3 regions of the Staphylococcus sp. GW823-FHT05F06 genome follow, and region 3 is predicted to be linked to each of the others. Evidence: riboswitches for the same ligand, from Rfam matches in the RefSeq annotation. Region 3 holds a riboswitch; each other region holds the start of a gene.
What was found. A riboswitch is a leader RNA that binds a small molecule or an ion and turns the genes downstream of it on or off. The one in region 3 is predicted to bind S-adenosylmethionine.
Positions count from the first base shown of each region.

Region 1: it holds a riboswitch for S-adenosylmethionine, as region 3 does, so the genes downstream of both, AC1Q7N_RS10330 (methionine ABC transporter ATP-binding protein) here and metK (methionine adenosyltransferase) in region 3, are expected to answer to the same signal.
Region 2: it holds a riboswitch for S-adenosylmethionine, as region 3 does, so the genes downstream of both, AC1Q7N_RS03655 (Na+/H+ antiporter NhaC family protein) here and metK (methionine adenosyltransferase) in region 3, are expected to answer to the same signal.

Region 1 is NZ_JBXAHW010000018.1:23,320-34,089, reverse strand. It holds gene AC1Q7N_RS10370 (organic hydroperoxide resistance protein) at 1-124, opposite strand, end outside; gene aroD (type I 3-dehydroquinate dehydratase) at 285-1,001, shown strand; gene AC1Q7N_RS10360 (nitroreductase family protein) at 1,082-1,624, shown strand; gene AC1Q7N_RS10355 (thioredoxin family protein) at 1,807-2,130, opposite strand; gene AC1Q7N_RS10350 (arsenate reductase family protein) at 2,273-2,626, shown strand; gene gcvH (glycine cleavage system protein GcvH) at 2,800-3,180, shown strand; gene AC1Q7N_RS10340 (toprim domain-containing protein) at 3,440-3,826, shown strand; gene AC1Q7N_RS10335 (thioredoxin family protein) at 3,819-4,115, shown strand; SAM riboswitch class I at 4,172-4,274, shown strand; gene AC1Q7N_RS10330 (methionine ABC transporter ATP-binding protein) at 4,368-5,393, shown strand; gene AC1Q7N_RS10325 (methionine ABC transporter permease) at 5,386-6,081, shown strand; gene AC1Q7N_RS10320 (MetQ/NlpA family ABC transporter substrate-binding protein) at 6,102-6,914, shown strand; gene AC1Q7N_RS10315 (hypothetical protein) at 7,184-7,342, opposite strand; gene AC1Q7N_RS10310 (CsbD family protein) at 7,517-7,708, shown strand; gene popT (polyprenyl-phosphate transporter PopT) at 7,774-8,634, opposite strand; gene sufC (Fe-S cluster assembly ATPase SufC) at 8,956-9,717, shown strand; gene sufD (Fe-S cluster assembly protein SufD) at 9,812-10,770, shown strand, end outside.
Region 2 is NZ_JBXAHW010000004.1:572-11,341, reverse strand. It holds gene AC1Q7N_RS03705 (MOSC domain-containing protein) at 1-481, opposite strand, end outside; gene AC1Q7N_RS03700 (ribose 5-phosphate isomerase A) at 647-1,339, shown strand; gene AC1Q7N_RS03695 (hypothetical protein) at 1,578-1,763, opposite strand; gene AC1Q7N_RS03690 (hypothetical protein) at 1,741-1,920, shown strand; gene sdpC (peptidoglycan release complex CPBP-like subunit SdpC) at 2,325-3,473, opposite strand; gene hutG (formimidoylglutamase) at 3,721-4,656, shown strand; gene AC1Q7N_RS03675 (amidohydrolase) at 5,126-6,244, shown strand; gene AC1Q7N_RS03670 (SDR family oxidoreductase) at 6,341-7,222, shown strand; gene AC1Q7N_RS03665 (flavin reductase family protein) at 7,509-8,120, shown strand; gene AC1Q7N_RS03660 (hypothetical protein) at 8,164-8,751, shown strand; SAM riboswitch class I at 8,827-8,923, shown strand; gene AC1Q7N_RS03655 (Na+/H+ antiporter NhaC family protein) at 9,057-10,358, shown strand; gene AC1Q7N_RS03650 (SRPBCC family protein) at 10,655-10,770, shown strand, end outside.
Region 3 is NZ_JBXAHW010000015.1:967-11,736, forward strand. It holds gene AC1Q7N_RS09560 (aldo/keto reductase) at 1-11, opposite strand, end outside; gene AC1Q7N_RS09565 (hypothetical protein) at 191-1,099, opposite strand; gene metK (methionine adenosyltransferase) at 1,202-2,401, opposite strand; SAM riboswitch class I at 2,510-2,619, opposite strand; gene pckA (phosphoenolpyruvate carboxykinase (ATP)) at 2,771-4,363, shown strand; gene AC1Q7N_RS09580 (alpha/beta hydrolase family protein) at 4,594-5,379, opposite strand; gene ytkD (RNA deprotection pyrophosphohydrolase) at 5,366-5,833, opposite strand; gene yidD (membrane protein insertion efficiency factor YidD) at 5,904-6,152, shown strand; gene menC (o-succinylbenzoate synthase) at 6,149-7,150, opposite strand; gene menE (o-succinylbenzoate--CoA ligase) at 7,140-8,564, opposite strand; gene AC1Q7N_RS09605 (Ltp family lipoprotein) at 9,815-10,480, shown strand; gene AC1Q7N_RS09610 (hypothetical protein) at 10,642-10,770, shown strand, end outside.

The DNA.
Region 1 (10,770 bases), on a different contig from region 3:
TAGTCGCTTTACCGTCAGCTTGTTGTGGTGGTAATACATCTACATTTATTGCATTATCGTCAGTATGGACATGACCTTTACGTCCACCTACGTTAGTCGCTTTAGTTTCATATTGAACTGCCATCATTATTACCTCCTCAAATTGTATGTATTTTATTGATACCCACCAGTAGATGTACTTAATCATTCGTTTTAAATTTTAATAATAAGTTTAGAGATATTTGTATGAATGAAAGAAAATCATATAAAATAAAATTACTATAGTGTACGAAATGAGGGATAGAATGACCCATGTAGATATTGCAGCGACAATTGCACCAGAAGACAAGCTTTCTAAAACTTTACTCAAAGATATAAAAGTAAACGAAGAATCAATAGATATCATTGAATTGCGCATTGACCAATGGCCATCATTTAATAAGGCATTATTAAATGAAGTGATTAAGCAATTAAAAATATTCCATTTGAAAATATTAGTAACATATAGAACTTCAGTTCAAGGAGGAAAAGGAGCTGTAAATGAGCAAGAGTATTTAAATATACTAGGTGAATTAATTGAGTGTCCACAATTTGATATGATTGATATTGAGTGGAGCAGTGCCGTCAAAATTGAAAAATATACGCATCTTGTTCAACGTGCACAACAAAAAGGGCTCGAAGTTGTTCTTTCGCATCATAATTTTCAAGAAACACCTGCTTTAGATGAACTTAAATTTATTTACTTTAAAATGCAAAAACTCAATCCTGAGTATTTAAAGCTTGCGGTTATGCCCAAATGTCAAGAGGACGTGTTACATTTATTAGAAGCCATGTCACTCACAGCGAAGCACACAACATGCCGAATTGTCGGTATATCGATGTCTAGTTTGGGTAAAGTCAGCCGAATTGCTCAAGGCGTATTTGGTGGAACGCTGTCTTATGGTTGCATAGAAGAACCACAAGCACCCGGACAGATACATGTCTCTAAGTTAAAATCCATGGTTTCTTTTTATGAGGATTAACTTGTAAGTTTGAATTCAATAACAATGTATCTTATAATTGATAATGGTTATCATGTATAAAATAAAGGGAGCGAAATACATTGGAATTACAAGAAGCTATATCTAATCGTAGAAGCGTCAAAAAATTTAAACACGATATGGTGGTTGATGATCAAACGGTTTACGATGCAATATATAAAGCTACTGACGCTCCAAATCATGGTATGAGAGAACCATGGAGATTGGTTCATATTTCAAAAGATAAACTCGGTGATTTTAGTAGGGATATCACAAGATTTGCTTTTCCAGATAGTCCGGATAAGCGAGAGGATCACTTTCATGCAGTAACAAATTTAGGTGGCATGTTGTTGTTGATTTTAAAAGATGATCCAAGACAACGTCAAAGTCGTGAAAATTATTTTGCATTTGGAGCTTTTGCTCAAAATTTAATGTTACTTTTATACGAAGCGGGTATTGGTACTTGTTGGAAGTCGCCACAATATATCTTTGATCCTAAAATACGAAAAGCTTTGGGTGTAAAGGATAATGAAATATTAGCAGGATTTTTGTATCTTACTGATTTAGAAGAAGTACCAACGAAGGCTAAACGTAAAAATAAAAATCTTATTACCGAATTTGAATAAATCATCCGTGATATTGAGCGTGTATTAAAATTTAAAATTAGGTGAGATGGAATTTGTGTTTATCGTTTCACCGATACAGTGAGTAACAGAGTTGAAAACATAAGTATTTACTTTAGTTACTGACGAATAATACAAGAAAAACCTGAGACGTTTGATGATGTCTCAGGTTTTTTAGTTAAATATTATTGATCTAAATGTTCAGTCAAGAATGATTCAACTTGTTCAGGTGATTTAGCATTTGCTGAATGCAAGTGTGCTAATTTTTTACCATTTTGGAATATTAAAATACTTGGGATACCCATAACATCATTTTCAGTTGTCACATCTTCTAATTCGTCACGATCGACCACATACCATTGATAATTATTATATTTTTCAACAATTGGATCTATCCACATATCCATCGCTTTACAATCTGGACACCAGTCGGCTTCAAACTTGATAATTACTGGATCAGTACTACCAATAGTAGAATTAAATTCTTCGGTTTGATGAATATTTTTCATCACTATCTACTCCTTTTGTAATTTGGTAAACTTATTATAACGAATGACTGCACATTAACAAAAATATTAGCTTGAAAATTAAAGCGTTCAATTAAATATCATGATATATTTAAGTTAATAGAGAGAAGGAGGTAAAAGGTAATTGATTAAATTTTATCAGTATCCGAAATGCACAACGTGCAAAAAGGCTGCAAAGTTTTTAGATGAGCACGATGTGAATTATGAATCCATTGATATTGTTCAACATACACCGACTAAAAAAGAATTCAAAAATATCGTAGATAAAACGGGTGTGAATATTAATAAGTTGTTTAATACACATGGTATCAAATATCGCGAATTAAATTTAAAAGAGAAACTTAAAAATATGTCTGATGATGAAAAACTAGAACTACTTGCTTCAGATGGAATGTTGGTTAAACGTCCATTAGCTATTTCTGGTAACCATTTGACTTTAGGATTTAAAGAAAATGAGTATCAACACCAATGGTTATAGGTGTGATATTAATTTAGAGAAAGTGAACATTAATAAAAAAATATAAATTAAAATGGTGTTTTGTATATTTAAAAACGAATTTTAATTCATTTATTCTTTGTAATAATAGTTGAATGAATAATATGTGTGTGGCATCATTAAATTGTAATTAAATTAATCAGGAGGGGATTCTCGTGGCAGTACCGAGCGAATTTAAATATTCTAAAGAGCATGAGTGGGTTAAAATTGAAAATAATGTAGCAACAGTTGGTATTACAGAATACGCACAAAACGAATTAGGTGATATCGTATTTGTTGAGCTACCTGAAACTGACGATGAATTAAATGAAGGTGACACATTCGGTAGTGTGGAATCAGTAAAAACAGTATCAGAGTTGTATGCGCCAATTTCTGGGAAAATTGTTGAAGTTAATGAAGAATTGGAAGATAGCCCAGAATTTGTAAATGAATCGCCATACGAAAAAGCATGGATGGTTAAAATTGAAATTAGTGACGATAGTCAATTAGAAGAATTATTATCAGCAGATCAATACTCAGAAATGATTGGTGAATAATGATTGCAAACTCCTCGATTAGATTTAATCAAGGAGTTTTTTTATAAGGAACAACTTTAATCTGGAACGTAAGCCAAAGCCCATACATAAGTGACACAAGCAATTAAAAATTGCAGTGAAAAAGAGGAACGCTTGAGCAAAGCTCAAGCATAAGTGACACTAGCAATTAAAAATTGCAGTGTCACTAAATGTTTAGGTTTTGGGGATTTTGTGAATGATGATAGTGATAGTTACTTTGACGCTTAGAAGGTGGATTGACATGGCTATTGTAAATAAGGTTATTATTGTTGAAGGTAAATCGGATAAGAAAAGAGTACAACAAGTAATCGCTGAACCTGCAAATATCATTTGTACACATGGGACTATGAGTATAGATAAGATAGACAACATGATAGAAACACTTTATGACAAACAAGTTTATGTTCTTGCCGATTCTGATGATGAGGGTGAAAAAATTAGAAAATGGTTTAAACGTTATTTAAGCGAAAGTGAACATATTTATGTTGATAAAACGTTTTGTGAGGTTGCTAAGTGTCCTAAAAATTATTTAGCACATGTATTAAGTAGATATGGTTTTAATGTAAAAAAAGAAAAGAAACTTATGAATAATTTAAAAACTGAAAGGCTAGTTTTAGTAAATGAATAAATTGAAGGATATTGAAGACATAACTGTTAATTTTAATAAAGAAAAACATCTCATATTTGGTTATACACCAATGTGTGGAACATGTAAGATTTCTGAAAGGATGTTGGATATTGCTAATGAAATCTTACAATTGCCAATAAAAAAAATAGATCTTAATTTTTATCCTGAATGGAGTAAAGAGAAACAAATTATGTCTGTTCCTGTTTTGTTGCTTATGCGTAGAGAGGAAGAGATAAAAAGAATCTACGCATTTCAGTCAGTTACTTATTTGTTAGAAAATTTAAAATAATTATTGACGAAACATTAGTACGATGGTAGGATTAATACAAATTAAATATGCTTTAACTCTTATCGAGAGAGGTGGAGGGATGTGCCCTAAGAAGCCCGGCAACCGTCTAAAATAGAAATGGTGCCAATTCACATAAAGTATAACTTTAGAAGATGAGAGAAAGAACATTTCAACAAATGCTTTCTCAAATTTTCTAAAAATTGAGAAAGCATTTTTAATTTGATTACTAAGCAACATAAGGAGGCTATTAACGTGATTAAGCTAAACCAAATTGTTAAACGCTATCATACCAAGGATAAAGATGTTCTTGCTGTTGATCACGTTGATTTAAACATTGAATCCGGCTCTATTTTTGGTGTGATTGGTTTCTCAGGAGCTGGCAAAAGTACGCTTATAAGAATGTTTAACAACTTAGAATCTCCAACGTCAGGTGAAATCATTATAGATGGTGACAATATAAGTCAATTATCTAAATCACAGTTACGAAAAAAACGACAAAAAGTGAGTATGATTTTTCAACATTTTAACCTTCTATGGTCAAGAAATGTATTGAAAAATGTAACATTTCCATTAGAAATTGCTGGCGTTCCAAGTGGTCTAGCTAAACAAAAAGCATTGGAACTCATTGAACTTGTCGGCCTAAAAGGTCGAGAAAGTGCGTATCCGTCTGAATTATCAGGCGGACAAAAACAAAGAGTGGGTATTGCGAGAGCATTAGCTAATGATCCAGATGTATTGTTATGCGATGAGGCAACAAGTGCATTAGATCCACAAACTACAGATGAAATTCTAGATTTATTATTGAAGGTAAGGGAACAACAAAATTTAACTATTGTACTTATAACACATGAAATGCATGTTATACGAAGAATTTGTGATGAAGTTGCTGTAATGGAAAACGGTAAAGTTATCGAACAGGGAGCGGTAAGTAAAGTATTTGAGAATCCACAACACGAAGTAACAAAACGTTTTGTGAAAGATGATTTAAACGATGATTTTGAAGATTCTTTAGAGTATTTGGAGCCATTAGATCATGATGCATATATCGTGAGGTTAAACTTTACTGGTGAAAATACAACTGAGCCTATCATATCTTATATGACGAAGACGCATAACATAGATGTGAATATTCTTGAAGCAGATATTAAGAATACTAAAAACGGTTCGCTTGGATTTTTAGTTATTCACATACCACATATAAGTGAAGAACATTTCAAGCAATTTAAACATAATCTTCACGAACAACACGTTAATGTGGAGGTGCTAAAACATGGGTAAATCTTATGGTGAAATATTTCACGAAATGGTGACAATGCCAAATGTTCAGTGGCCAGAGGTTTGGCAGGCAATTTTAGAAACTCTATATATGACTGTTGTTTCGACGCTTTTTGCATTTGTCTTTGGACTTATATTAGGGGTATTACTCTTTTTATCTGCGAAAAGTAACTCATTGGCTGCTAAGATTTTCTACACGATTGTGTCATTCATTGTTAATTTATTTAGAGCAATTCCATTTATCATATTAATTTTACTGTTAATTCCATTTACAAGTATACTTCTCGGAACAATCAGTGGGCCAACTGGTGCATTACCAGCACTTATTATTGGTGCAGCACCATTCTACGCTAGATTGGTCGAGATTGCTTTTAAAGAAATTGATAAAGGTGTTATAGAGGCTGCTTGGTCAATGGGAGCGAACACTTCGATAGTTGTGAGAAAAGTGCTACTTCCTGAAGCAATGCCTGCTTTAGTTTCAGGTATTACCGTTACTGCAATTGCTTTGGTAGGTTCTACAGCTATTGCAGGTGTTATTGGCGCAGGCGGTTTAGGTAATTTAGCATATTTAACAGGATTTACTCGAAATCAAAATGATGTCATTTTAGTTTCAACAGTATTTATTTTAATTATTGTATTTATAATCCAGTTCCTAGGGGATTGGCTTACAAATAAAATCGATAAACGCTAAAGAAAAGGGGATTATATTCTATGAAAAAATTATTCGGAATTATTTTAGTATTGGCTTTAACGATTGCCTTAGCTGCATGTGGTGGAGGTAAAGATAAGGAAAAAACTATCACAGTAGGTGCATCTCCAGCACCACACGCTGAAATTTTAGAAAAAGCAAAACCATTATTGAAGAAAAAAGGTTATGATTTAAAAATCAAATCAATTAACGATTACACAACGCCTAATAAATTATTAGACAAAGGTGAAATCGATGCGAACTTCTTCCAACATACACCATACTTAAATACTGAAAGTAAAGAAAAAGGGTATAAAATTGAATCGGCTGGGAATGTTGAATTAGAACCTATGGCTGTATACTCAAAAAAATATAAAAGCTTAAAAGATCTTCCTAAAGGTGCAACAGTATATGTATCAAATAACCCAGCTGAACAAGGACGATTCTTAAAATTCTTTGTAGATGAAGGTCTTATTAAACTTAAAAAAGGCGTTAAAATTGAAAATGCTAAATTTGATGACATAACTGAAAACAAAAAAGATATTAAATTTAACAACAAACAATCAGCAGAATATTTACCAAAAATCTATCAAAATCAAGACGCTGACGCAGTAATCATTAATTCTAACTATGCGATTGACCAAAAATTAAGTCCTAAAAAAGATTCGATTGCTTTAGAATCTCCTAAAGATAACCCATATGCAAATTTAATTGCAGTTAAAAAAGGTCATAAAGATGATAAAAATATCAAAGTATTAATGGAAGTGCTACAATCTAAAGAAATTCAAGATTATATTAAAGATAAGTATGATGGAGCTGTCGTACCTGCTAAGTAAATAGCAAACAATTAATAATATTTAATCGCTTGTCACATGAATATACAAAAACACGTAGATGATTCAGTATAAAATCATCTACGTGTTTTTTGCTATTGAACCTTTAATTTTTAACTCACTTTTGTTATACGTTTTAACATCCATAAACATTTTTCTGTGATTATAGTTATCTAACAATGACTATAATTCACTAGCCATATTTTTTGAACAGGTAGTTTTGTAAAAGGTAAGATATATTGTCTTTATACGCACAACATATCTATAATTATTTAAATATTATCACGGTATAAAATACCAACACTTACACCGCTATATCCCATTTGGTAATCAAATTTGATAATTTCAATTTGTGGATGTGATTTTAAAAATTGATTTACTTTTTTATCTAACCCTTTCTCAGTAATCGCTTTAATAGTAATAAATTTCATAAAATATACCAACCCAACTTATAATTATTTTATATTCAATATACTATAATCTACTGTAAATTTATAGTTTCTTTCGTAAAATCATCTTTATGAGAAAAAAATTCATAAAAGATGTTTAGCTCATAAATAAGAGGGTAACAATATTAATAAGTTAAACATAAGGAGGAATTTTAAATGGCTGAAGATAAATTTGAACAAGCTAAAGGTAATATTAAAGAAACAGTAGGTAATGCTACTGATAATAAAGAATTAGAAAAAGATGGTAAAGGTGACAAAGCTTCTGGTAAAGCGAAAGAAGCTGTAGAAAACGTTAAAGAAAAAGCAAATGACGTTATTGATAAATTTAAAGGTAATAAAGGTGACTAATTAATAGTCCTTCTAATTTAGCCCTCATGTACTCTATGGTATATGAGGGCTTGTTTGTATATATATCAAAATGATGCTTCATTTTTTGCTGTAATTTTACCAAGAACATAACTTACTAAGAAGCCAGTGATCAATAGGAAAAATGATATGATCCATTGGATTAAGTCTTTCGGGAATCCAGGGAAAACTGCATACAACGATCCGATTACAAAGCCTATTATCAAAGCAAATGTCATTGTAGGGTGTTGATGTAGACAATATTGAATTAATCGACTTGAAATCATAAAACCAGTTACAATACCGAAACCTACTATTAATATGATAGGTAATGCATTTAAATTAAAATGAAGTAGTTCAGAAATAGCATACATTAGCGTCCCATATACTCCGAAGACAAGTAACATAAATGATCCAGAAATGCCTGGTAATAACATAGCACTTGAAGCGAAAACACCTGCGATAAAATATTTAATGATAAGACTGAAAGATAAAGTAAGTGTTTCACCTGAATGCTTGTCTCCATGATTAAGCAATGCGAAAACGACTATAATAGCAATACCTAATAATAGAATAAAATAATGTATTATACTGAAATTTTTTTTGAAATTTGAGATGGTTAATAAATAAGGGATGATACCGAGAATCAAACCTGTAAAAAATAACATAGTAGGAATATGATGTTGACTAAGCAAATAATTAAATAATTGACTTAATAGTCCTATAGCTATTAGCATCCCTACTAAAATAGGTAGTAAAAATTTTAAGCTAGGCCAAAATCGTCTTGAAAACAAACCACTAATTGAGCTAATAAAGTCATCATAAATTCCAAGTAATAAAGCGATAGTCCCTCCACTTACACCTGGGACGAGATCACTTGTACCCATACCAAAACCTTTAAATATATTTATCCATTTGAATTTTTTCATAATAATCTCCTTTCATGAAAATTTTAAAGGTTAAAGTGCATAATATCACATTATTTGAACTTCTTGGGATATTTTCTTTTTTGTCTAAAGATTGGCTATTGAGAAAGTGAGCTTTCCATTATCATTTAAAGAATTTCAGAACAATTACATAAAAATAATTATTGTTAAATAATAAATCTAAATAAGTGTTTTAAAAAGTTTATATTAGGGACCAAGTACGTTATAATGAAGTGGATTGAAATTCAATGAGTCTTTTTGACTATAGATTAAAATTATTATAAACTAGTTAAGAAAACTTTATATTTTACGGAGGGAATATAAATGTCATCAACATTAGAGATTAAGGACCTACATGTGTCTATCGAGGATAAAGAAATTTTAAAAGGTGTTAACTTAACAATTAACACTGGTGAAATACACGCAATTATGGGACCTAATGGTACTGGTAAATCAACATTATCGTCAGCAATTATGGGACATCCAAGTTATGAAGTTACACAAGGTGAAGTATTATTAGATGGCGTTAATATTTTAGAGTTAGACGTTGATGAGAGAGCTAAAGCAGGCTTATTTTTAGCTATGCAATATCCATCAGAAATTACAGGGGTAACAAACGCAGATTTTATGCGCTCAGCAATTAATGCGAAACGTGAAGAGGGACAAGAAATTAATTTAATGCAGTTCATCAAGAAATTGGATAAACAAATGGACTTTTTAGATATCGATAAAGATATGGCTCAACGTTATTTAAATGAAGGTTTCTCTGGTGGAGAGAAAAAACGAAATGAGATTTTACAATTAATGATGTTAGAACCGAAATTCGCTATTTTAGATGAAATTGACTCTGGTTTGGATATTGATGCTTTGAAAGTGGTTTCTAAAGGTATTAATCAAATGCGTGGTGAAGAGTTTGGAGCATTAATGATTACGCACTATCAACGACTTTTAAATTATATTACACCAGATAAAGTACATGTGATGTACGGTGGTAAAGTTGTGAAATCTGGAGGTCCAGAATTGGCTAAACGCCTTGAAGAAGAAGGCTATGAATGGGTTAAAGAAGAATTTGGTGCTGCTGAATAGTCATATTCCAAAATTAGCATTGAGATGTTCACATAAAATGATGAAACTGAACATTCGAAGTAAAATTTATTTCATCAAGTAGGAGGAAAAAGTGATGACAACTAAAACTTTGAACATTTCTGAAGAACAACTTGTTGATTATTCTAAAGCGCACAATGAACCTTCTTGGATGACAGAGTTACGTAAAAAAGCGTTGAAATTAACAGAAACTTTAGAAATGCCAAAACCTGATAAAACGAAATTAAGAAAATGGGATTTTGATACGTTTAAACAACACCATACAACAGGAGATGCATACACTCAGTTAACTGATTTACCAAAATCTGTTAAAGAAATCATTGATGTTGAAAACTCAGAAAACTTAATCATTCAACATAATAATGAATTGGCATATACACAAGTATCGGATCAAGCTAAACATGATGGTGTGATTATTGAAGGTCTATCTGAAGCACTAGTCAACCATAGTGATTTAGTTCAAAAGTACTTTATGACTAAAGCAGTAGATGTTGATGAACATCGTTTAACAGCATTGCATACTGCATTAGTAAACGGTGGTATTTTTGTTTATGTACCTAAAAATACTGTTGTAGAACATCCTATACAGTACGTTGTTTTACATGATGATGAACAAGCGAGCTTTTACAATCACGTCATCATTGTTACAGAAGAAAGTGCAGAAGTTACCTATGTAGAGAACTATCTTTCTACTACTAGTGGTGAAGATAACCAACTTAATATTGTGTCAGAGGTTATCGCTGGCGCAAACTCTAACGTCACATATGGTTCAGTTGATTATTTAGATAAAGGATTTACAGGTCATATAATTCGTCGTGGTTCTGCAGATGCAGATGCTTCTATCAATTGGGCACTAGGTTTGATGAATGAAGGTAGCCAAATTATAGATAATACTACAAATCTAAACGGTGATCGTTCAACAAGTGCATTGAAATCAGTTGTTGTTGGCACAGGTGATCAAAAAATAAATTTAACTTCCAAAATTGTTCAATACGGTAAAGAAACAGATGGGTATATATTGAAACATGGTGTTAT
Region 2 (10,770 bases), on a different contig from region 3:
TTAAATTATCACTCTGATGTACATATCCTTCTTTTATAACTCTAAAATAAAATCCAGTTTTACCAGATTGCGACATTTTTTGAACTAAATTAGGTATTGCATATTTAGCTTGAATTTTCCAACAAGGTTCTCGTATATCTGATACTTCTATGATTGTATCGCCTAGTTGATACTGATTACCAAAATAAACATCTGCTTCATCTAGATGTTCAACTGTCAAATTCTCTCCAAACATTGCAAATTCAGGTAATTGATCTAAGTCATCTTTAAATAATTGATAATTAGATTTACTAAAACAACATATCGCTTTATGTATACCACCATGGTTATGATAGGCTTGTTCATCGTCCACGAACCCAAGTCGATTGAGCCACATTTGACCTTTAAAAGGAATTTTGTTTAACGCTGATTGCATTGGTTTATAGTTTCCATAAGACAATGTTTCTATTTTGCCAATAGATATGGCATTCACTTTAATCATGTATATCACGACCTTTTAATTTATAAGTTATTATCAAGTGTTGATATAAATAGTTTAACAATAAAATGAAATGATTAATATGAAATAAAAAATGAGGTATGTTAAAAATTTGAATCTCATGTAGAATATAATTAGATACTTTTATGAAGAGGAGAGCAACGACACATGAAAGATGCAAAAGAGCTAAAATTGATGACCTTAGAAGATGTACTTAGTCAAATTGAAAATGGTATGACAATCGGAATAGGAACAGGGAGCACAATTGAATTATTAATTCCCCAAATTGCTGAATTAATTCAGCAAAAGAATTATACAATTACCGGCGTCTGTACTTCTAATAAAACAGCATTTTTAGCTAAAGAATTAGCTATGAATATAGTTGATGTAAATGATGTTGAGAAAATCGACTTAGCAATAGATGGCGCTGATGAAGTAGACAGTGCGCTTAACCTTATTAAAGGCGGTGGTGGAGCCTTATTTAGGGAAAAGGTCATAGATGAAATGGCTGACCGATTTGTCGTTGTTGTAGATGAAAGTAAACTCGTCAACTATTTAGGAGAAACATTTGCATTACCAGTTGAAGTCGATAAATTTAATTGGTACCAAGTTGCCAAAAAAATTGAGCGTACTTATGATATTCATGTAAGCAGAAGAGTTAATGAAGATGTACCGTTTATAACCGACAATGGTAATTACATATTAGATTGTTCATTGCAAAATAGAATTCCTGCTTATGAGCTACACGAATTTTTAATTCATTTAACTGGCGTTCTTGAAACAGGATATTTCCTCGATATTGCCGATCAAGTAATAGTAGGAACACAAGAAGGCGTAAAAATATTAAATAAAGAAACTTAGCAATTATATTAAGCTAAAATATTAAACTGAGATAAAGCATTTGTGTGTTTAAGTGATTAAGTTACACAAACAATACATATTAGAGTTGTAAAGACATGAATGACATACAATCTTATCATATTCATTGAGTCCTCCAATTTGTAATAAAGTTAGTTCAATAACTGATTTGTGCTGAACTCCGAAAATGTAAGATTGTATGTTAATTTTTGTTTTCTGTGTTATTGATTGAGGCAAGCATTTATATTTTGTTTAAATTCAATTTTGTTATAAACGTTAATATCAATTTATCTAATTGATGTAAGACATTAACTAATTTTTTAAGCAAAAGTTTACTTAGTGTTTTAGTAATAATTTTTGAAAAAATAGCTAGGTCTTTAGCTGGGGTAAAAGGAGGTTTTATTTTGAAAGTTGTTTTATATTTCATTTACTTTTTCGTTGCGTTTTTTGTTGTAGATTCTTTAATTAGTTTGGTATTTCCAATTGAATTTGATGTGTATACAAATTTAATTACTGCATTCATTTTTGCAGTTTTTATGACACCACTATTATTTGTATTAAAACAAGACAAAAACAAAAAATAAAATAAACATGTATAATGGAAAAATTGATAGATATTGAGAAGAATATTTAAACGTAAAAATGTTATGGTGTTTGAATATTACGATTAATAAAGTAATATGGAAAAATTAATATCCTGTTAATGCAAACCCTAATAAGTAAATTAAGATTTTAAATGCAAAAGCAGTTATCATCTCAATAGTTCTAATGAAACGCAATAAATTATTTTTAATCAATATAGCGAATTTATATTGATTATTATTTAAATTGATAGATATGAAAAAGCCAGTCCAATGATTAAGGTGTCGAACGTAATCACTGGACTGGCTTATTTATACATTTTAATACTAAAAATAAAGAGTAATACTAAAATCAAACTTTTAGAATGCGAATCATTAACACAGGATTTATTTTAAAGTATCAATTATTAATGTGATTTATCTGTGTCGGCTTTATGATCTTCAACTTCGTGAATTTCATCTTTAACATCGTTGACAACAGATGAGTGTCTATCTTCGGTATAAGTTGAATGATCTTTAATGTTATCATTGTGAGTTGTATCCGTTTCTTTATTAACTGAAGAGGCGTCTTCTTTATAATTAGAAGTAGTAAGTGCATCGTCACTCTTATTAGGTTTCTTTGATTGATGTTTGTCATTATCAATATCTTGTTGCTTTGTTTCATCTTTAGATGATACATCATGATTTGAAGTTGAAGAGGCGTCTTCTTGACTTGGTTCTTCATCTTGAATATGAGATAAATAATTATTAGGATCAACTTCGTCTAAACTTTGTTTCGTCGTTTTATAAACAATAGCACGAATGATTAGACTAATAATAATAAATGAAACACCCACAATTGTTGTAGAAAGTGCGATGACTTTCATTGAGAAAAGGTCGCCTGTTTCTTCACTAAATAAAAAGACGAGAGCAAAAGTCATGGATGCGTGAAAAGCAGTTGCAATATAAATTGTACGACCATTAGTAGCTCTAATTAATTCACCAATAATCATTGAAAACATGAATGTATATAAGAAATGGTATCCGGCGTATTCTACACCATATGTCGTGTTAGCTGTAAATACTGAATAAATAAGACCAACGACAATACTCGCAAAAAATGTGTTCATTCTTGTTTCAAGAATATTTTGTAAGTAAGAACGGAAACCAAACTCCACTACAAAAGCCATTAAAATATGACCAATTAATATAGTTAATAATGATACTGATAAATCTGAAGTTTGTAATAGGATGAAACTATCAGCATAAGTATTAAAGCTAAACAAGCCAATCATTAAAATGATAAGTGGTAGAATGAGTGCTAAAAGTAGACGCTCAATCACTTTTAAACTGATAGAAAATTTCAATCCTGCTAATTGTTCTTTTCTGTGCTTAAATACTAATATGCACACAATTGCAGCTATGAAAGGAGCTAAATCTTTAATACTAAAGACAAAACGTTTCACTCCGATAGTCGCTTGAAAATCTCTGAGTATCACGGACAATGCCATTGTGATAACGAAAAATACAAAGACCATCATAGCCCATTGGAACCCAGAAAATCTAGAGTTTTTCATTGTATGTAACCTCCATTAGGTAACAAGCTTAAATTGATTTATTTACAATTATACATCTTACAAGCATATGTTTAAATTGTCTATTTTAATTATAATCAAAATGTAATAGTCTTGAATCATTTTGTTAGCTAATCGTAAATAATTTTATCATTATATGGGTATGTTAAAAGAGCAAGCATTGATTAAGAAAAAGTCAATAGTTATACTTTAATTAACTTAACTGATAAAAAATCAAGGGGGATATATCATGTATCAACTTGCACAATCTAATCTATGGACAGGTCGTTTAGATAGTGAAACTGATCCTACACAATTTAGACACTTCCAAACTGTTAAATTCGGTGATTTAAGTCAATTAGATTTTTCGGATGAACACAAAGGCGTGGGCTTATTAGGATATGCAATTGATAAAGGAGTAGAATTAAACAAAGGACGTGTAGGTGCAAAAGAAGGTCCCAATGCCATTAAGCGAGCTTTTGCTGGATTGCCAGATTTGAATCAATGTGAAGAGATTATAGATTATGGTAATGTAGAACACAATCATGAGTTGCTAATAGATACACAGCGCGAATTCGCAGATCTTGCTGCTAAGTCTATCAAACGACATAAACAAACATTTTTACTTGGTGGCGGTCATGATATAGCATATGCACAATATTTAGCTACTCGTAAAGTTTATCCTGAGTCGTCAATAGGTGTGATTAATATAGATGCGCACTTTGACACACGCGATGAGGGTTATTCAACCTCTGGTACTAGTTTTAGACAGATTCTAGAAGAAGATGATAATGCAGATTATTTAGTGTTAGGTATATCTCAAGGTGGTAATACACAAGCTTTATTTAATTATGCTAAAGAAAAAGATATTCAATTTGTATATGCAGATGAATTACTACATCAGGTATCTCCCCCCATTAAAGATATGATAGAACGTTTTATCCATAATCATGATACGGTTATGTTCACAATTTGCATGGATGTAGTAGATAGTGCATTTGCACCAGGAGTCAGTGCACCAGCTGTCCTAGGAATATATCCACATACAGTTTTCGAACTTGCTAAACGGGTCATTCCAAGTGAAAAAGTAAAATCTATAAGTATAGCTGAAATGAATCCGACGTATGATTCAGATCAAAGAACTGCTAAATTAGTTGCTAATTTAGTACATCATTGTTTAATTTAAAGTTAGAAGTCGTCATGTAAAAATTTAATAATTTTAGATATATTTAGTTTCAAAATGCCTGTGATATTCGTTGATGTCTCGGGCATTTTAACATGTTGACAGTTTATGACTGAATGAGAAATAGCGTGTTAATCACTAATTAAAATGTCACACTTGTTGTCGTAATCGTACTAACCATTTATTGTGAAGATTGTTCATTTTAATATGAAAGAGAATTTTTAATGCATTTTTATCATATATTCCGATAAGCTAGGCAGTAATTAATGATAAATGTGACTGTTTAAAAATGTTTTCGCTTTTTTAAATAATTTTAATAAACTAGCTCTCAAAAATGTTGAATATTTAGAATTTTCCGATAAAATGTTAAGATACTCTTAATAAAATTGACAATTAAGTTAATTAAAAGAATGATAAATCACTAGTTAAGTATATGAATAAATTTGAAGTGTGAGAAAGGGCTGAGCGATATATGACAAATTATTCTACTTATGTAGATTGGAGAAGAACGTTTCATCAATATCCTGAACTTTCAGATGAAGAATATGAAACTACAGAAAAGTTACGAAAAATACTCAAAAGTTATGGTATACGTATACTGGAGGTACCTTTAAAAACAGGTTTAGTAGCAGAAATTGGGCAAGGAGAGGAAATGATAGCAGTAAGAACAGATATTGATGCTTTGCCTATAGAAGAACAAGTGAAGCATGAATTTACATCAAAGTATCAAGGTGCAATGCATGCATGTGGTCATGATATTCATATGGCAAGTATATTAGCTACTGGTATTCAACTAAAAGAGATTGAAGATGAATTAAATGGACGCGTTCGATTAATATTTCAACCTGCTGAAGAATTAGGGCATGGTGCATTTGAAATCATAAATACTGGAGTACTTAAAGGAGCTAAAGCAGTACTTGGTTTTCATAATTATCCCACTTTAAAAGTTGGTGAATTTGCTATTAAATCGGGTGCAATTACCTCTGCTGTCGATCGTTTTGAGTTTAATATTAAAGGTAAAGGTGCGCATGCTGCAAAACCTGAACAAGGAAACGATCCAGTCATCGTCGTAGGACAACTTATCAATAGTTTACAAACTATTGTGAGTCGAAATTTATCAGCTTTTGATAGTGCAGTTGTAACAATCGGTGAAATTTCTTGTGGTAACACATGGAATGTTATAGCTGACAAAGCTTATATACAGGGCACTGTTCGTTCATTCGATGAGGATATACGTCATTATATTGAAAATAGGATGAAAAATATTGCTGATGGTTTAAGTCGTGTTTTTAATGTGGATATTGATTTAACTTATTCAAGACTACCTGGTGCAGTAGTAAATGATGCACATCTAACACAAGAAGCAATCGAGGTCGCTAAAAATGTTGGCTATCATGTATCAATGCTCGATGAACCGGTTACTATTGGAGAGGATTTTTCAGGTTATACAGAAGAATACCCCGGTGTTTTCGCATTTATTGGCTCCGACAGTAAATATGATTTACATCATCCTAAATATCATCCAGATGAGCGTATTTTGGAAAAAGTTCCTCAATATTTCGTTCAGCTCGTTCAACGTTTATTGACATAATTTTATAAATTGAAGTGATTTCAGATTTTCTATGATTAAACGTACATGATAACTGGGTATACAGAAAGCATTAAATGAATTAGGAGATGATTTGAAATGTCAGCTCAAGATCCGCGCAATAAATTTAAAACTGATAATTATGAAAAACAAGAACAAGAAGTTCCAGGTATACAAGCTAAAATGTCACCACAACCAGATTGTGGGGAAGATTCTTATCATGGCCACCATCGATTAGATGGCTTTAAAATACTAGTGACTGGTGGCGATTCAGCAATTGGACGTGCGGCAGCAATTGCTTATGCTAAAGAAGGTGCAGATGTAGCGATTAATTATTTACCAAGTGAACAACAAGATGCCGATGATGTAAAACAGATTATTGAAAATGTTGGGCAAAAAGCTATCTTAATTCCTGGTGATATTAGAGATGAACAATTCAACTATGACATGGTTGAAAAGGCTTATCAGCAATTAGGTGGTTTAGACAATGTAACGTTGGTTGCTGGTCATCAACTTTATCAAGATGAATTATCGGAGTTTAAAACTCAAGATTTTACCGAAACGTTTGAAACGAATGTCTATCCGGTATTTTGGACAGTCCAAAAAGCGCTTGAGTATTTACAACCAGGAGGCTCGATTACAACAACATCTTCAGTTCAAGGTTATAATCCTAGTCCAATTCTTCATGATTATGCTGCAACGAAAGCTGCAATTATATCTTTAACAAAGAGTTTTTCAGCCGAACTTGGCCCTAAAGGTATTCGTGTTAACTGTGTTGCACCTGGACCGTTTTGGTCACCACTTCAAATTGTCGGTGGACAACCACAAAGCGCTATACCTACTTTTGGACAAAACACACCGTTAGGACGTGCCGGCCAGCCAGTTGAATGTGCTGGGACATATGTGTTATTAGCCTCTGATGATGCAAGTTATATTACCGGTCAAGTATATGGTGTGACTGGTGGGACTCAAATAGATTAACTTAACTATAGCATGTTGATTAGTATATATTTTTCGAAGTGAAAGCACGACGAAGGTGCTAAACATCATACAAACCTATACAGTTTAATATAAGATTTGTTTATGATAATAAGCGCCTAGGACAAATATCAATGTCCTAGGCTTTCTTATCTTATAGGCTAACAGTGATTCAATTGAATATACGATCTTCTTTAACTTTTTATTTATAATTATGTCTGCAAAGGGACAACAATAGTTAAATAGTAAATTTTATATTTTTAATAAAAATTGATTGGATTGATTGATAGTGAAAAAAATAAAAGCTGAAACACTTTCAGATATGCAAAATTATAAATTACTTAGTGGAAGTATTATACCTAGGCCGATAGCATTTGTAACTACTCAAAATTTAAAAGGGGATATCAACGCAGCCCCGTTTAGTTTTTTTAATGTAGTTAATCATACACCACCTATGATTGCAATTGCTGTTCAACGTACAAAGGGAAATAGAAAAGACACCTCAATAAATATAGAACAATCAGGTGAGTTTGTAGTGCATATTACTGATGAGGCTATTGTTAATGATGTGAATGAAACTGCTGCCCCGTTAGAATATGGTGTTAATGAACTTAAAAGAACCTCTCTAAGTATGATTGATTCAGATTTAATTAAAGTTCCAGCAATCAAAGAAGCAAAAGTAAGGTTTGAGTGTAAGCTTCATCAAATAGTACAATTGGGCAACAAAGATAACGGGAGTGATTTGATAATTGGTGAAATTGTCGTGTACCATATCGATGAAGAAGTTTATTTTGAAGATAGTAAAATTGATGCAAATCAATTAAATCCGGTAGCTAGGTTAGCTGGAAATGATTACTCTTTGTTAGGTCAAACATTTACGGTTAATCGGCCTACCTCATAAAAATAAAAATACATATGTAAATCTCATTTTAAGGGTGTCATTGATGAAAGCATATCTATATAAATTCATGCCATTGCTCATTTTCGTCATAGGACTGATTATCTTTTACGTTTTTAATGATTATCCCACATTGATACATGTCATAGTGATTATTGCTTTTATAACGAATGGATTGAAAAATGTATATTTTGTTAATAATAATATTAGAAATCATATGATATGGGTGAGCCCTAAACTCGATCGTATCCTTGGTATGATTTCGGGCATACTATATTTTGGTATTTACGTGGTTGGCTTTATAAAGCAACAGCCTTTATGGATAGTGATACTTATTCTAGTATCAACAGTGGGTACTGTGGTTTTATTAGAAACAAAATTACATATTACATCACTTCAATTAGAGGAGACGTTATCATCTGAACGGATAAAACGTAAAGTAATATCAAGACATAAAGCACAACGTCTTAAGTGTATATTTTTTACTGTGATTGTTGTAGTAATCATTTCAATGCTCATATCATTATATTTAAAGTTGATGGTTATTTTTGGACTTGCAGTAACGATTTTTATCTTAGCATCAATAAGTGTGGCTATTTTCGAAAAATACTTTACTATTATTGAAAATATGTAAACTATTATTAAAATATTTAAAATAATAAGTGTTGACGTTATTGCAAATATCTTGTAACGTTAAACACAATTCAATAACTTATCAAGAGAAGTGGAGGGACTGGCCCAAAGAAGCTTCGGCAACATTGTATCATGTGCCAATTCCAGTAACCGAGAAGGTTAGAAGATAAGGTTAAACACGACGTTAACTGAGACTGGGGCATGATTACGTGTCCTGGTTTTTTATTTTTGAGTTATTGATTAAATAGATAGGAATTTTTTAGTATAAAATCTATCAATCCATTATACGGGAAAGTAGGTTAGATTATGAAAGAGATGAAGAATGGCAATGCTTGGGCATTAATTCCTTTATTGTTATTTGTCTTACTATTTCTAGGTGTTGGTATTATTTCTGGTGATTTTACCACTATGCCATTAAATGTTGCTATTACAATTACTGTTATTGTTGCCTTACTTATGAACCGCAAGGAAACTTTTGCAAAAAAAGTAGAGGTATTTACAAAAGGTGCAGGTCACTCTAATATCATTTTGATGATGCTTATTTTTATCCTTGCTGGAGCTTTTTCGACGACTGCTGAAAAAATGGGAGGCGTGTCATCTACAGTTAATTTAGGCTTATCACTTATTCCTCAAAATCTAATAATTGTTGGGCTATTTATTATTTGTATGTTTGTATCAATTTCAATGGGGACTTCTGTTGGCACAGTTGCAGCTATTGCACCAGTAGGTTTTGGATTTGCACAAGCAACAGATGTACCAGCTGCATTAGCCATGGCAACAGTTGTTGGGGGAGCGATGTTTGGTGATAATCTATCTATGATTTCTGATACCACTATTGCAGCAGTAAGAACACAAAAAACAAAAATGAGTGATAAATTTAAAGTCAATTTTAAAATTGTACTACCAGGTGCGATTATTACAATCATCATTTTATTCTTTTTAACAAATGGTATTTCTATAGATCATACTAAAAACTATGATTATAATTTAATTAAAGTCATACCATACTTATTAGTTTTGATTCTTGCGTTAGTTGGTATTAATGTAATTATTGTATTAATAGGAGGTACTGTATTAGCCGGTATAATTGGACTGATTGATGGTTCTTTTGGTTGGAATGGCCTTTTAAATGCTATTTCTAAAGGTATTATCGGAATGGAAGATATTGCTATGATTGCATTGCTTATAGGTGGTCTAGTAGGAATTATCCAACATAATGGTGGTATTGATTGGTTGCTTAATTTTGTAAGGTCAAAAGTAAAATCAAAGCGTGGTGCAGAACTAGGTATAGCGAGTTTAGTGAGTGCAGCTGACATTTCAACAGCAAATAATACAATTTCTATTATTATGGCTGGACCATTAGCTAAAAATATTGCTGATGAATATGATGTCGATCCAAGGAAATCAGCAAGTATATTAGATATCTTTGGTGGGTGTTTTCAAGGATTATTACCATACAGTCCACAAGTGATTTCAGCAGCAGGTGTAGCCGGAATTTCCCCATTCCTAATGTTACAATATAGTATTTATCCAATATTATTAGGTGTTTGTGGATTAGTAGCAATTATTTTAAGAGTACCTCGTTTAAATCAATCGTCAAAGAAATAAAATATGCCCCATAGTATATATTGACTGTCAACAATCTTATGATTGTTGACAGTTTTATAATGACTCTTTGATACACACCATCTGTATTTTATTTTTAAGTTGAGTATCAAACAATTTAGAATAACAGTAAAATATTGATAAAGACAAGACTATACACTCAATCTTGAATTTAAAAAGTTAAAAATCACTAAAATTATAAGTTTTATTTAATATAATTTAATTTTATAGAGCTCAAAGTTTGTGACCTAGCTCAAATACGTTAAAATAGTATTAAGAGTGAAAGTAGGTGAAATGAAATGGCAAAATATAATGTGGAAAATGAATATGTAGAAATCGACATTGAGAGATTACTCAAATATACACCAGAGGTCGTTTATGAGGCATGGACAAAAACAGATATCTTAAAAAAATG
Region 3 (10,770 bases):
ACCGTCTCCATATAATCTCTCCTTTAATCATTGTAATTGAAAAGTTTACTAGTAATACATACCCTCTTTTTACTATTTAAAAAAGTAATACTATCAAATCAAAAAAGCCTTCAAAACAATTAATTTGTAGTAATTGTTTTGAAGACTATAATAAGCACTCATATGAAAAATAAAGTATTTCTTTAATAATTTAATTGAATGACTCGATTTTAACCATGATATCTTGTAAATCATCCACATTGTACTGTATGCGTCCATGGAAAACAAACTTGTTGAAGAATTCATCTAATTGTTCAGGACCAACTAAAACTTTAACATTTGATGACTGCGTATAATGAGAAATTGTAACATCATTATCCTTTTTAGGATTAAAATACAGTATTGATGTAGGCGTATATTTGGTATTCAATTCATTTTGTAAATCTCCTGCTAATTTTTCAATATGTTTAATCTTATCTGAATAATTAACAAAAGATAATGAATGTTGATCTTCATTTTGATCTAAGACCAATGTCTGTGGCTGTGATGAATCTAAGTCGAGCGTGTCAAAAACTTGTGACATCGTAGGTAATTCTTTAAATTGCGCACCACTAATACCATTATAAACATGGCCTTTTAATAATTGAGAATCAATTATATATAAGCCAGTTCGTGTAAGTACAAGATGACTCACACGTTCAATATTAGTTAACTCATTACTAGGCAAGAAAATATTTGCCATAATATGCATATCTTCAGGGCGTATTCTCTTTTCATTTACTAGTCTCTCACGAATACCAATTAATCGCATATCTGTAACATATTCACTATGATTTTTTGAGAATAGTTTCAACGCATCAATTTCACGATTTTTGTTACTAACTGTCACGTCAAAATCTTCTTTTTGTTTTGTAACAACTTTTTTATTCTCAACTCTCTCTTTTTCTAAAGCTTCTTCATGAGATTCTTTTAGATGTTGTTCTTTTTCTTTATAATGTGCTTCTGTTTGATTCTTCACTTTCTTCTTACTATGGTTCGCTATTAAGAAGAGTATAAAGAATAAAACAGCCACAAGTATTGCAACAATTAAGCCAATTACTGTCGGTGAAGAAAAATCCATTAAAACAACGCTCCTTTATCAGTTTCAATAACTCTAATTATAATAGAAAAAAGGCTTATTTTCGACATATATTTTATAATTATTTATTTTCTATTTTACAAGTCATTGAATTTCAACAGCATCTTTTAAAACATTGACTTTATCTAATTTTTCCCATGGTAACAATACGTCTGTACGTCCAAAATGACCATACGCTGCTGTTTGTCTATATATCGGTTGTTTTAAGTCTAACATTTTAATGATACCTGCTGGTCTTAAATCAAAATGCTTTCTTACAGCTTCAACTAAACGTGCTTCTGAAACCTTTCCAGTATCAAACGTATTAATTGAAATGGAAACGGGTTCTGCTACACCAATTGCATATGCAAGTTGTACTTCACATTGTTTAGCTAAACCAGCTGCAACAATATTTTTAGCTACATATCTTGCTGCATAAGCTGCTGAACGATCTACTTTAGTAGGATCTTTACCACTAAAACAACCTCCACCATGACGGGCATAACCACCATACGTATCAACTATAATTTTACGTCCAGTTAAACCAGCATCTCCTTGAGGTCCTCCAATAACGAAACGTCCAGTCGGGTTAATGTAAAATTTAGTTTCATCATCTAATAAAGCTTTATCTACAGTTGGGTAAATAACATGCGTTTTAATGTCTTTTTCAATTTGTGCTAACTCTACATCTTCAGCATGTTGTGTAGAAACTACAATGGTATCAATACGTCTAGGTTTGTCATCTTCACCATATTCAACAGTCACCTGTACTTTTCCATCTGGACGAAGATAATCTAAAATTTCATCTTTTCGTACATCAGCCAATCGTTTAGCAAGTTGATGCGACAGGAATATAGGTAGAGGCATATACGTATCAGTTTCATCAGTTGCATATCCAAACATTAATCCTTGGTCACCTGCACCTGTTGCTTCAATTTCTTCTTCAGAAATATCATTTCGATACTCAAGAGCTTTGTCTACACCCTGTGCAATATCAGGAGACTGTTCATCAATCGCAGTTAACACTGCCATTGTTTGTGAATCATAACCATATTTTGCTCTAGTATAACCAATATCTTTAATCGTTTCTCTCACCACTTTAGGAATATCTACATAAGTAGTTGTTGAGATTTCTCCAGAAATAAGTGCCATTCCTGTTGTTACTGTTGTTTCACATGCTACACGAGCATTGGGATCATCCTTTAATATTTCATCAAGAATGGCATCTGAAACTTGGTCAGCAATTTTATCAGGATGGCCTTCAGTAACTGATTCTGAGGTAAATAATCGTTTATTGTATGTCATCATTTTCTCCTTTAAATAAATTACGAAAATTCTCTTTAAATATGAGAGCTAAATAAAAGAGCCTTCTTCACTATATAGATAGAGAGAAGGCTCTTAAACGTCCATTCGCTCTTATCGTTCAGACCATATTTGTCTGCAAACGGTTTGGCACCTTTCTTTAAATAAAGAGGTTGCTGGGTTTCATTGGGTCCATGTCCCTCCACCACTCAGGATAAGAGAATCCGTTAAACTTAATAATATCTAATTCAAAGTATGTTGTCAATTTTATACATTGTCACTATTTCTATTTTAAAGTGGATAAATTCAATCGGTATGTTATACTATCTAAATGTAAGGGCTTACATAAATTATCGTATGGAGGGATTGGGTATGTCTATAGATACATACACAGAAACACTTAAGATAAATCAGCTAATAGAAAAAGCTACATCACATTTTCAACTATCATCAACACAATTATACAAAAAAATTTTAAAAAATCATGAGGGTGAGTTAACTGAACTGGGGGCAATAAATGTTAAAACAGGTAAGTACACTGGTCGTTCACCTAAAGATAAATTTATAGTCACTGAACCATCGTATAAGGATAATATAAATTGGGGAGATATCAATCAGCCCATGGATGAAGAAACATTTCTAAAACTTTACAATAAAGTACTCGATTATTTAAATCAGAAAGAGGAACTTTACATATTTAGTGGATATGCAGGGAGCGATAAAGAGTCACGTCTTAAACTTAAGGTGATAAATGAATTAGCTTGGCATAATTTATTTGCTCGTAACATGTTTATTCGTCCAGAATCTATAGATGAAGCTCAAAATATAAAACCCAACTTCACAATTGTTTCAGCACCTCACTTTAAAGCTAATCCCAAATTAGATGGGACACATAGTGAAACATTTGTCATTATATCTTTTAAACATAAAGTGATTTTAATTGGTGGCACAGAATATGCTGGTGAAATGAAAAAAGGTATTTTCTCTGTAATGAACTATTTGCTTCCAATGCAGGATATCATGAGTATGCATTGTTCAGCTAATGTTGGAGAAAAAGGAGATGTAGCACTATTCTTTGGATTATCAGGAACTGGTAAGACGACGCTTTCTGCCGATCCAAAACGTAAGTTAATTGGTGACGATGAACATGGTTGGAATAAAAATGGCGTTTTTAATATTGAGGGTGGATGTTATGCAAAAGCAATTCATTTATCTAAACAGAAAGAGCCTCAAATTTATAATGCTATTAAATACGGAACAATATTAGAAAACACAGTTACAAATGATGACGGTACGGTAGATTTTGATGATAACACCTATACTGAAAACACTCGCGCCGCCTACCCTATTGACTATATAGAGAATATTGTTACACCTTCAAAGGCAGCACATCCGAATACGATTATTTTCTTAACCGCTGATGCATTTGGAGTTATCCCTCCTATTTCTAAGCTAACTAAAGATCAAGCAATGTATCATTTCTTAAGTGGATTCACGTCTAAACTAGCTGGAACAGAACGTGGTGTTACTGAACCTCAACCTTCGTTTTCAACTTGCTTTGGTGCACCATTCTTACCTTTAAGTCCAACAAAGTACGCTGATTTACTTGGAAATTTAATCGATATTCATGATGTAGATGTATATCTAGTAAATACTGGATGGACAGGTGGTAAATATGGTATAGGGCGAAGAATTAGTCTACACTATACTCGTGAAATGGTAGATCAAGCTATATCAGGTAAATTAAAAAATACTAAATATATTAAAGATGATACATTTGGCTTAAATATTCCAGTTCAGATTGACAGTATACCTACAACTATTCTGAATCCTATCAATGCTTGGAACAATAAAGATAACTACAAAGTACAAGCTTACGATTTGATTCAACGCTTTAATAATAACTTTAAAAAATTCGGCAAGGAAGTTGAACATATTGCCAACAAAGGTGCATTTAATCAATAATTAATATACACATTTATCACGCTAAATTTAAAAGCATTGTGCCTGAGAAAGCTTTTAATATCTCGGGCACTTAAATTTTTATTTAAATGACGATGGAAATAATAATACATTTATTTGAGGATATCTGGATATGATAATACATTTCTAGAGTTTCAAACAGTCTCTTTATTTAATAACTAATTATTCCTAATATCTACATTGCTATCATCAACTTGTATAATCCATTGTCACTATATATTTAAATTTTTATTTTCGACGTCGTTCATCCATTGATGTATATATCGAATTACGTCTCTCATCGCAGGAGGTCGTGGTACATGACCTTCATCCAATTGATAATAGGTTTGATAATAAATTCCTTTGGATTTTAATTTTTTTTCTAAATCATAAGCTTGATGTATTCCAACTTGAATATCTTTGCCACCATGAATAATGAGAATAGGAGGACTATCTTTTTTTATAAATTGCATTGCATCTCTGCTTTTATAAGCTTTCGCATCTTTTTTTGGATGTCCAACCATTCGTCGTAGCATACCTCTCAAGTCAACTCGTTCTTCATACATTAAATGTATATCAGATACGCCACCCCAAATCATATAACTATCTACAGGCAAATCATTAAAAGTAAGTAATCCTTGTAGACCTCCACGTGAAAATCCTACCATATGTATAAATGCAGAAGGATAGTTTTGATTTAAAAGTCGAATCAAATGCGTTACATCATTTAAATCACCGCGGTAAAATTCATCTCTTCCTTCACTTCCATTATTTCCTCTATAGTAAGGACCTATAACTAAAGTATATTCATTTGCAAATTGCATAAGTCTTGCAGCTCTCACTCTTCCAACTTGCCCTTTACCACCTCTTAAGTATATAACGATACGTTTGATATCTTTTTTATTTTTCGGAATCATCATCAGAGCCTTGACTTTTAAATAATCTACAAGATATGTTACTTCATTAAAAAAATGAGTTTCATATTCGATTGGCATGCGCTTTTCCTTAATAAAATCCAAGTGTTTTCACCCTTTCCAAACAATGAAGAATCGCCTTATCATTGATTAAAAAACTTCTTTTATTTAAAGGAATATCATTAATTTGATGATAAAGACAAGGGCCTAAAGTCTCGTAATAGGTATCTACATATTCCAAATGACTTACTTCAACGAAGTAAACGTCCTTTATAAACGGCTCATCATGCTCCATTTTTATACTATACTGTGCAAAATAATAGATAAATTTTGCGATTGCCCCCGTCTCTTCGTATAGTTCTCTAATTACTGCTTCTTTACTTTGTTCGCTTATTTCAACTTTACCACCAGGAAACTCTATCCCACGATGTTGATGGTTTGTAAATAATAACTGATTATTGTATACCGGAATTGCAAGAACGTGATTGCCATTAGGCATATCATTTTCATTTTTATAGTTCAATGTTACAATCCTTCCATCTTTATCCTCAAACTCCACGTTCCTCACTTCCTCTCATCCTGTGTTAAAATATAATTATTAAATATTTAGTTGGAGGCCTTTATCAATGTTGAAAAAAATATTATTATCTCTAGTTGTATTTTATCAACGTTTTATTTCGCCACTTACACCACCAACATGTCGATTTTATCCAACATGTTCACAATACACTAGAGAAGCCATCGAATACCATGGTGCACTAAAGGGACTTTATCTCGGTGTACGACGCATACTTAAATGTCATCCATTGCATAAAGGTGGCTTTGATCCTGTTCCATTAAAAAAAGATAAAAATTCTAAAACCACACATCATCATTAAACTTTGTTAAGTAAAGAACGTTTGACTTTAGGGGGAGTGAAATAAATCATTCCCCCTTTTAATATGCCACTTGTCTCTACGATATCGTTAGAAAAATAATAACCGTGTGGCGTAATATCACCCGGATAACTTCCTTCTTTAGCTAACATTGCTGTAAAATATCTACTTAGACCAAACTCATACATGCCCCCAACTACAAACCTTATATTTTTTTCTTTCAAAATTTTCATGGCGTTTAACATTCTATCTATTCCCCCAAGTCTAAATGGTTTTAACACGACGACTTGTATGGGATATTGCTGAATTATTGATTGTATTTTTTCTATAGAAAGTGCCTTTTCATCGATGGCAATTCTAGGAAAAATAGACATATCAATATCATTTAAATCTTCTAGAATTTTAAAAGGTTCTTCAATATATATAATATCTGATGTATTTACGTTGGCTAATTGTAAAAATGATGGCTTTGTTAATGATTCATTTGCATCTATAGCAATATCACAATCAAAATTTAATAAACGTATAGTTTCAAGATCTTTGATGAGTGATGTTGACCATTTAAGTTTTATACGTTTCGGTCTTGTTTCTAATAATGTTTCAATTTGACTATTAGTTAAGCCACTAACTGTAGCACCGTATTGTACTTCAAAATCATGCAAGTCGTTATACATTTGATAAACAGCCATGACAACCATTGATCTAGCAGCTGGCACATCATTCATTTGATTTAGGTAAGGTAACCATGAATCAAAAGATGTCATATCTTTATGAAGTACTTGCGGTATCCACTGTCTTAATCTGTTTACGACTGTGAGTATTGTTTCTTTATCATACCAATTAGTTAAAAATGCATTACATTCTCCATAATAAGTTTCTCCACTATAAGTTACTATTTCCGTAAACAAACTTTCTCGATGCGTTAACTTCACTTTCGGTGTTGAAATTGGTGATTTAAAAGGTTCCTTATAAGTATATAGATTGATTGCCTTAACTTTCATTATTCTTTCCCTCATTCAAGTCTTCACTTTTGACCTTTTTACGTTGTAATTTACCTGTCGATGTATAAGGTAAAGATTTGACCTGATAATATTTTTTAGGAATTTTATATCTAGCTAAATGATTCTCAAAATGTTCTATTAATTCAGTTTGATTAATATCTTGATTTGTCACATAATATAATATTGGTACTTGACCCCAAGTATCATCTGATATTCCTACACATACGGCATCTTCAATGCCTTCAAAGTCTTTTGCGATTGTTTCAATTTGGTAAGGATAAATATTCTCTCCACCACTTATAATCAAATCTTTGCGCCGATCATATATTATGACGTAACCTTCATCATCTATTTCAGCTATATCTCCAGTTTGAAAATACCCATCATTATCAAATGTGTCTTTTAAATATTTGGGATATAAATAACCATTCATCACATTTTCACCTTTAATTAATAACTCTCCATGTCCATATGCGTTGGGATTTTTTATTTTCACTTCGACATTTTCACTTGGTTTTCCAACAGTATCGAAACGTTCTTTGAGCATTTGAGGTGAGGCTGTTAGAAACTGAGAGCAAGTTTCTGTCATACCAAAAGAATTATATACAGGTAAACGATAAGTCAATGCTTGCTCAATTAATTGTGGTGATAATTTAGCACCACCTAGCAGAATTTTTTCTAAAGAAAATGGTTGAGTCAATCCTGCATCCATTAACCACTTTAACGTTTGTGGAACAAGGGACATATGGGTGATTGGATAAGTCTTTATTTGTGTTAACATATCATCAGTTTGAAACTTTTTAACAAGTCTGACAGTGAATCCTTCTATCACTGCGCGCAAAATAACACTGAGCCCAGAAATATGATATATAGGTAAGACCGAAAGCCACACAGTATTTTGTTCGAATCCTAAACTTTGTTTACAGCCTTTAGCACTGGCTAAATGATTATTAAACGTTTGAGGCACAGCTTTTTGAGGTCCCGTCGTTCCAGACGTAAACATAATTGATGCAATCGATTCTAAATTAAATTTGTAACCTGAAACATCATGTTTATCTAATTGTGTTAAATCATTAAAATGATATAAATTAAACCCTTCTAATTCTAAAGGCAACGTGTGTACAATCGTTGCTATGTCGACTGAATTCATTTGATTTATCATCTCATGTCGCGTTAAACGTGTATTTATCATAGCTATTTCAATATGAGCTAACCAACAAGCATGAATCAAAACAACTGAATCAATATCATTGCTTATATATAAACCAATCCTTTTCTGATTTAAAGAAGTTAAATATTCCGCGATTGTTTTTGCACGATGATATAATTCTTCGTACGTTAAAGATAACTGATTTGTAACAATCGCTAATCGATTTCCATTTGATTGAGCTTGTTCCTGTAACCAAAAATTCACAATGCATTCCTCCAAATTATATACACGTATAATTATACCTACTTGCTTATTAAATATCAGTAGTTGAGCTTAATATGTTATTTTCAACTTAAAGTAATACGTCCAAAAGTCAATCCCCTATTGAAAATGTGGACTACATGCGTCAACTATAAGTCTTTAATGTAATCATGCTTTTAAGTTAGTAACCTACGCAACTTTCATTATCACATTTCAATTAATAATGTGCTCTATTTATTTTCATCAATCATTCTATTATTAACTATATATACATTTTTATAAGAATCGTTCTCTTTTCAAAAAGAATCACCTCATGAATTCATTGTTTAATATATTTTATTTATATAATATTGTAACACCGTTTAGTTTGTTATATTTTTAAATTACTTTATATAACACTATGGGGTTTTATATGAGTACCGAAATTGTTAAATACTTTTTCCGAGATATTTCACCGAATAATAAACTATAGATTGAAGGGAAATAGATGAAGCTACAAAACTCACTCATTCTAACATTCCAATAGGAATAAAGAGAATTTAAACTGTAACTGATAATGTTTAATGTTACTAAATTAACAGAATAAAACTTCGTAATGAAAAACAATCAAATTATCACTTATATTACACCTGATGTTACTGAAGATGAAATGAGAGAAATTATAGCTTTTATGGATTAATAAAAACAAAAGAAAAATAGCGATAAATAAAGAGAGACGCTTATATTACTAATTTACACTTTAGTATGATTACGTCTCTTTTTTATATATAAAATTACGCATAATTTAAACCTTCATATAGGAGTTGATTTTATAAATATAATCAATATGCAATTTCTAAAACTAAATAAGGAGTGAGAATTATGCATCAATATAAGGAGTTGATTGATGATATAGATATTAAATATATTGAAATGCCAAATAAATTAGAATGAGTCATTTTAGGTAGTGAATTATATGTTAACAGTAAATTATCATCAAGTTCTTATGTGAGAGAAGACATCAACACTTACTATGTACTATGTGAAAAGTAATTTAACTAACGCACTAATCTCTTTAAATCAAATTGAAAAAGCAATCAACGCTCACGATTGCAAAACACTTCAAGACTTGAGTAATTACTTTAACTTACCTACTACACATTTATTTCTAACAATGTGATTCTATAACCTTAAATATACAAATTTGCTTTTTTCAATATATTAAAAATTAAACCTGCTACTTTTCATCAAATAGATACACAGGAGGACGTTTTATGCAACAAGAAACGACATCATGGTACAAACAAGAATGGTTTATAGTTTTATCACTTTTATTCATTTTTCCACTAGGTTTATTTCTCATGTGGAAATTTAGCAAGTGGCCATCTATTGCAAGAACAATCATTACTGTTGCAATTTCAGTTATCGTATTAGCAAGCATTACCTATTATGGTAATCTACAAATGATTGTACCAGCAACATCAAATTCAAATAACGAAACTAAAGAAACTACAGAGAATAATGTAAATGATAAAGACGAGCGAAATCATAAAACTGCAGTAGAAGAAACAAAAACTAATTATGACTCCACCAAAGAAAATACTAAAGAACCTGGAAAAGAAAATGAATCTGCAACACGATTGGAGAACTCTGCGCTTGAAAAGGCAAAGTCATATTATGATGATTTTCACATGTCTAAACTAGGAATTTATGATATTTTAACATCTGAATATGGAGAAAAATTTGATAAAGAAGATGCACAATATGCTATAGATCATCTAGAGGCTGATTATGAAAAGAATGCACTTGAGAAAGCAAAATCATATGCCAAAGATATGCATATGTCTAATGACTCAATTTACGATCTTTTGGTGTCTAACTACGGTGAAAAATTTACAGAATCAGAAGCAAAATATGCTATTGAGCATTTGGATAATTAAGTTTACGGACGAGTTACTTTCTCGTCCTATTTTTTAGCATCAAGAGAAGAACAACGAGAATGAATGTGAAAAAATTAATATAACATGGTCTTATGATTTTAGATGTAAAATAAGAGCTATCGTAAAAGAGGTTATAAAACTAAAAAGTAGCGTATAAGACAATGCAACTTAAATACAATGAAATAAATAAGAACCAACTCATTTCGTCTGAAACACCGTTTCTAGAAAACTTTCAAGATTGTATAAAAATTAATAAAAAGAACAAAATATCACAATCAACTTTAAACTGT